Regions from separate parts of the Paenarthrobacter sp. 2TAF44 genome, predicted to be linked through region 1. Evidence: predicted binding sites of a transcription regulator. Region 1 holds the regulator's gene; the other holds the start of a gene.
What was found. Region 1 encodes LexA, which represses DNA repair genes until DNA is damaged. Its sites were predicted from a motif close to TCGAACANNTGTTCGA; they were not measured.
Positions count from the first base shown of each region.

Region 2: a site for LexA is predicted at 1,250-1,265, ahead of AB4Z15_RS12140 (LexA family protein). Genes of this name have one in related genera too.

Region 1 covers NZ_JBFRFP010000007.1:177,093-180,300, forward strand. Annotated here, with positions in the region: gene AB4Z15_RS09455 (ATP-dependent DNA helicase) at 1-1,307, shown strand, start outside; gene lexA (transcriptional repressor LexA) at 1,317-2,060, opposite strand; gene AB4Z15_RS09465 (LysM peptidoglycan-binding domain-containing protein) at 2,415-2,774, shown strand; gene AB4Z15_RS09470 (histidinol-phosphate transaminase) at 2,852-3,208, shown strand, end outside.
Region 2 covers NZ_JBFRFP010000011.1:31,884-35,091, reverse strand. Annotated here, with positions in the region: gene AB4Z15_RS12145 (Y-family DNA polymerase) at 1-812, opposite strand, end outside; gene AB4Z15_RS12140 (LexA family protein) at 805-1,236, opposite strand; gene AB4Z15_RS12135 (ornithine cyclodeaminase) at 1,534-2,562, shown strand; gene AB4Z15_RS12130 (ABC transporter substrate-binding protein) at 2,702-3,208, shown strand, end outside.

The sequences.
Region 1 (3,208 bases):
AAGGGCTTGCTGTACTGCCCGAGTACGACGTCGTTGTGGTTGATGAAGCTCATGAGCTGCAGGACAGGGTCACGGGGGCCGTCACGGGCCAGCTGTCCGTAGCAATGGTGCATGCTGCGGCTTCGAGCGCGCGTAAGCACACCGCCATTACCGTAGACGCCCTGAACGCGGCAGCCGACCGACTGGACATGGCCATTGCCGGAGTCCCCAACGGACTGCTGCCCAACGGGCTAAACGACGAACAACTGGACTGCCTGGACCAACTGCGTGATGCCACACGCGCTGCGTTGTCTGACTCGAAGACTGACTCTTCAAACGCGGTCGACGGCGGCCGGCAGCTTGCGCGCTCACGGCTCATGCTCATTCTGGAACTGTGCGAGCGGATGCTCGCAGCCAAGGAGAACCGTGAAGTGGTGTGGTTCTCCAGGAACAGCACCTTCGATCCCCAGCAGGGGTACTCCCCGCCGGATGAGACCGCGCCCGCACTGATCAACATCGCTCCGCTTAGCGTTGCCGGCCGGCTGCGGGAAGGCCTTTTCGCAGGGCACACAGTGGTGCTTACTTCTGCCACGCTCGCTATTGGATCCGCCTTTGAGCCTGCCGCCGGTGGCCTGGGGCTGATTGGAGAGGGTGCACCGAGCTGGACTGGGTTGGACGTCGGATCGCCTTTTGATTATCCGAAGCAGGGTGTCCTTTACGTGGCCAAGCACCTGCCCAAGCCCGGCAGGGGCACTTCTCCCGAGGCACTGGATGAGCTTGAAGACCTCATCCGTGCTTCCGGTGGGGGAGCCCTGTGCCTCTTCTCCTCACGTCGGGCGGCCGAGGAAGCCGCAGAGGCGATGCGACCACGTCTGGATGTGGACATCCTCTGCCAAGGCGAATCCACTATGGCAGCGCTCGTGAAGCAGTTTGCCGACGAACCGGACACCTGCCTCTTTGGCACGATGTCCTTGTGGCAGGGCGTCGACGTCCCTGGCGGTTCATGCCGCCTTGTGGTGATTGACCGCATTCCGTTCCCGCGGCCGGACGACCCGCTGATGACCGCACGCTCGCGAGCTGTTGCGCAGTCCGGGGGCAACGGGTTCATGGCGGTGTCAGCTACGCATGCGGCAATTCGCTTGGCGCAGGGGGCAGGACGCCTCATTCGCTCCACTGGCGACAAAGGCGTGGTCGCCGTCCTGGACTCACGGCTTTCCACGGAACGGTACGGCGCGTTCCTGCGTGCAGCTTTGCCACCCTTCTGGGCAACGACGGATCGCAATGTTGTGCGCGGCGTCCTGGAACGCTTGGGCGCAAAGAAAACGTAGGCAAACGCCCTAAAGGGAGCGCAGGACCGAGACGACCTTGCCCATAATGGTGGCCTGGTCTCCCAGTATCGGTTCGTACTGCGTGTTCTGGGGGAGCAGCCACGTGTGGCCGTCCCGCTGGCGGAAGGTTTTTACCGTGGCTTCGTCATCCAGGAGTGCTGCCACGATGTCACCGTTGATGGCGTCATTCTGGCGCCGGACAACTACCCAGTCACCGTCACAAATTGCGGCATCGATCATGGAGTCACCAGCGACCTTCAGCATGAACAGTTCGCCGTGGCCCACCAGTTGCCGGGGCAGGGGCAGGACGTCCTCAATAGTCTGGTCTGCGAGGATGGGGCCACCGGCCGCGATGCGTCCCACCAGGGGCACCATGGCGGTGTCGCTGGCACTGGCCAACTCCGTCACGGCGAGTCCACCTGCGCTACGCAGTGTGGTAGCTGCTTCGACTCCGGGAATTGTCCCGCCGTCAAGGGTCAAAGGCATGAGGACTTCCATGGCGCGGGGGCGCTTGGGATCTCTGCGCAGGTAGCCCAGCTTCTCCAACTGGGAGAGCTGATGGGTGACGCTGGACAGGCTCGCCAGACCAACGGTGTCACCAATTTCGCGCATGCTGGGCGGATAGCCGTTGTCATTGACGGACCGCTGGATGGTTTCCAGGATTTTCTTCTGCCGGACAGTCAGGCTTTTGGGACTCTTTTGAGGCTGCTGGCTCCGCAGGGGTGCCCCGCCGCCGGTGGCTTTCGCTGCCATGTTCGCCAATGCCCTTCTGTTCCGCCCGGTCACGGTCTGAAGTGTGCCCGGGGATGTTGGATCTGAAAAAATGTCAGACCCTCCTGTTCCACTGAAACAGTGCCTGTTTCTTCACTCAAACCTAGGCCAGGCACAGGCGTTTATCAAACATTCGTTCTAGCGAGTCTCGACACCGTTCGTTGATAAGTGCTAAAAATGTCATAGCAAGGTTCGAATATGTGTTCTATAAAAGTTGAACCTGGCTCGGATGTTCGAAGAAAGTGTTCGAATATCCGGGGCGGTCCAACGAACACAAGGAATTGGCAGCCGGCAACGGGCATCCGATGCAGGCAATCGCTCAGAAGGGCTCAGCTCATGTCCGCAATCTCTACGTTCCACGAATTCCGCAACACCCCGGCGCCTACGCGTCTCCGGCTTACCCGGCGCGGCAGGATCGTGTTCTTCGGCATCCCCGCCATGCTGCTGCTTGCCGCGCTGCTGAGCCTTGCCGGCTTCATCAACTCTCCGGCCAAGGCTTCGGATTCCCAGTCCCAACTGCAGCCGCCGGTGGCCGTCACGGTTACTGTCCAGCCCGGGCAGTCACTGTGGGGCATCGCCGGTGCGGCCGCGCCGGAGAGGGACCCGCGTGATGTCATCGCAGAAATCATCCAGTTGAACGATCTCCGCGGAGGACGCATCCAGCCCGGCCAGCAGCTGTTCGTTCCCGCGAATTGAGTGGCCAGGGGGCTATGGGTCACCGTCCCTGGCGTCACAGTTACTCTGCAGTCGCACCGGCACCTTAAACTGTCTTGGTGAGTGACCAGCTTGAGCGACTTGACCGACTTCCCCTCCGGACCAACCTGCGTGGACTGAGCCCCTATGGCGCGCCGCAGCTTGATGTCCCCATTTTGCTCAACGTCAACGAGAACACCCATGGCGTGCCGGCCGATGTGCAAGCGGCCATTACCGAGGCCGTTGCGGCTGCGGCCACGGGCCTGAACCGATACCCTGACCGCGAGTTCACCGAACTTCGTGAATCCCTCGCCGATTACCTCGGTCACGGGCTTTCCGCGGACAACATCTGGGCGGCCAACGGCTCCAACGAGGTCCTGCAGCAGATTCTGCAGGCCTTCGGAGGTCCGGGGCGCAAGGCATTGGGCTTCCCTCCC
Region 2 (3,208 bases), on a different contig from region 1:
GCCGTCGTCGTGATGGGCGTCGAAAACGAGCGCGAGAAGATCAGCTGGTCCCGGCCGATGCGCTCTTCCTCCATCGGAATGCAGGGTGTTCCCTGCAACTCCAGCACCGTACGCATCATGACGATGGAGAACTTGTCGCGGATCGCCACTGGGTTAACCCGGGTGAGGTCCAGGATCGAGAAGATACCCATCGCGTTCAGGCGCTTGGTCAGCCGTGTGGCCACGCCCCAGATTTCAATGACCGACAGTTTCGCCATCAGCGCTTCGCGCTGATCCACGGGCACAGACTCCCAGCGGCAGACGCCGTCGAAGGCGGGGTTGTTCTTGGCCCATTTGTTGCAAAGTTTGGCCAGGGTCTTTGTGGGTGCGATGCCCACGCACACTGGCACGCCGACATGGCGTCGACAGGCGGCTTTTATCGTCCGGCCCAGGGCCAGCAGCTCATCGGGCTCGCCTTTGACGCCTAGGAACGCCTCATCGATCGAGTACACCTCCAGCCAGGCTGAGTAGCGGCCCAGCAGCTCCATCACCCGGGCAGAAATGTCCCCATACAACTCGTAGTTGCTGGACAGGGCCACCAGTCCCCATTCCTTGGCCCGGGGCCTGAGCTTGAACCACGGCTCACCCATGGGAACGCCGAGCTTCTTGGCTTCCGGAGAGCGGGTTACTGCGCAGCCATCGTTGTTGGAGAGCACAACGAGGGGTCTACCCTCCAACGCCGGATTAAAGACACGCTCGGCTGAGGCGTAGAAGCAGTTCACGTCCACGTGCGCTATCTCCTGCATGCGGCGCATGACCGCGGGCTTAGACATAATGCAGACACCGTGTCGCGACGCCCCAGATTGTCAGGTCCGAGAGCGCTGGAACCTTGATATCGGGGAAGTCCGGGTTGTCGGCCTGCAGGATGACACCGTGGGCGGTGATCCTCAGCCGCTTGATGGTCAGCTCGCCATCAAGTACAGCCACGACCACGGAACCGTCCTTGGGTTCCAGTGCGCGGTTGACGATCAGCTCGTCGCCGTCGCTGATTCCGGCCTGCTCCATGGACTGGCCGGTGACCCTGACGATAAAGGTGCTGGTCACGTCCTTGATCAGGTGTTCGTTTAGATCGATCCGCCCGTCGAAGTAGTCCTGGGCCGGCGAGGGGTAGCCCGCTGCCACCGCAACGGGTGCCAGCAACACCTTCACCAGAGAGAGTCCCGCATCTATCACGCGGGGGCCAACTATCACGCCCACAACACACCTTTATTCGAATATATGTTCGATAGTTCAGTGTACTGCCGAGCTGCGACATAGTAAGCACCCACCACGTTGCAGCGGGTGTCCGTTGATCCGGGAGGTGAGTGACCGGCCAGCTGGAGGTGACCGTCCACGCCGTCGTTGACCAGGAAGCGCGACACCCGTCTCTGACAGACAGATTCTGAAAGAAATGTAACAAATTCTTCAAAACTACTGACTTTGGTTTGTTTGTAACGCATCATGGAATCAGCCGTTCCCGAGGACGCGAGCGGCACCAACAAGAAGGGAGCGCAGATGACGCGCTTTGTTGATGTACACAACATGATCAGCTGGGTCAGATCCCAGGGTCCGGAGACGATCATCAAAGATCTGATCCACTACATGGAGGAAGACTTCCGCCGATGGGCGCGGTTCGATAAGACGCCCCGGGTAGCGAGTCATACCCCGTACGGCGTTATAGAACTCATGCCCACCAGCGATCATGAGACCTACGGATTCAAATATGTGAACGGGCACCCTTCCAATCCTGCACGCGGCTACCAAACCGTCACGGCATTCGGCGTCCTCGCAGATGTCCAGAACGGCTATCCAACGTTCCTTGCAGAAATGACGATCCTTACCGCGCTGCGCACCGCCGCCACGTCCGCCATGGTTGCGAAGGCACTGGCTCGACCGGATTCCAGGGTCATGGCCATGATTGGAACCGGCAGCCAGGCTGAATTCCAGGCACTTGCCATGAGAACGGCTTTGGGCGTTGCGAAGCTGCGGGTTTGGGACACCGATCCCGCCGCAGTGCAGAAGTTCATCCGAAACATGGTTCCGCTTGGATTCGAAATAGACATGGCTTCATCTGCTCTGGAAGCCGTTCAGGGCGCCGATGTCATCACGACGTGCACGGCAGACAAGGCCCAGGCCACGATCCTCAGCGTTCAGCACATTGCTCCTGGCGTCCATCTCAACGCCATCGGTGGAGATTGCCCCGGAAAGACGGAACTGGATCCGTTGATCCTGGAAATCGGTGACGTCTTTGTCGAGTACGAGAGCCAGACGCGGATCGAAGGTGAAATCCAGCAGATGCCAGCCGATTTCGCCGTTACCGAATTCTGGAAGGTCCTCCTTGGCGCCGCACCCGGGCGCACATCAGAAGATCAAATCACTATCTTCGATTCCGTCGGATTTGCTGTGGAAGACTTCGCAGCCCTGCGTTATGTGCGGGACTCCGTGGATGGTTCCGAGTTCTTTGAAGACATCGACCTCGTTGCCAATCCCGACGACCCCAAAGACCTGTTCGGTCTTGTCGGTGCCTTATCACCCGTTGGTTAGGCGACTGACTCCATCCACCAAATGCTTCCAGCTATGACTCCCCAACCCGGACCAAAATCCCCATCTCCCACGGAGCGCTATGTCCACCTCAATCAAGCCCCACTTACGTTCTTCCCTTCTTCTATCAGCAGCTGCACTCATGGCCATTTCGATGGTGAGTTGTACCGTTCCCACCGGCGAAGGTGGTGACTCCGGGACATCCGGAGATGCCATCACGCTCGGTCTATTGGCCCCACTCACAGGTGTGGCTGCTGCCGATGGCAAGCTCATGGAACAGGGTGCACAGCTCGCGGTCGACGAAATCAATGCCAAAGGCGGCATCGATGGCAGGAAGGTTGAACTCAAAGCCCTTGACGTACGGGACCAGAAGTCGGATGCGGTCTCGTCTGCTGTGACGCAATTGACCTCAGACCCCGATGTTGCGGCAGTGGTCACCGGCTACGCCAGCACTACCAACTTCGAAATCGATCAGCTCGCAGAAGCTGGAATTCCCTACCTGCTCAGCGGCAACAGCGCCCAAACGCAGGACATTATTGCCAAGAACCCCGAGAGGTACCCAGGTGTTTGGTCCCTTGCCCCTTCATACGAGGGCTATAGCACTGGAATCCCTGAACAACTGGATGCCTGGAACGCCGATGGCACGTTC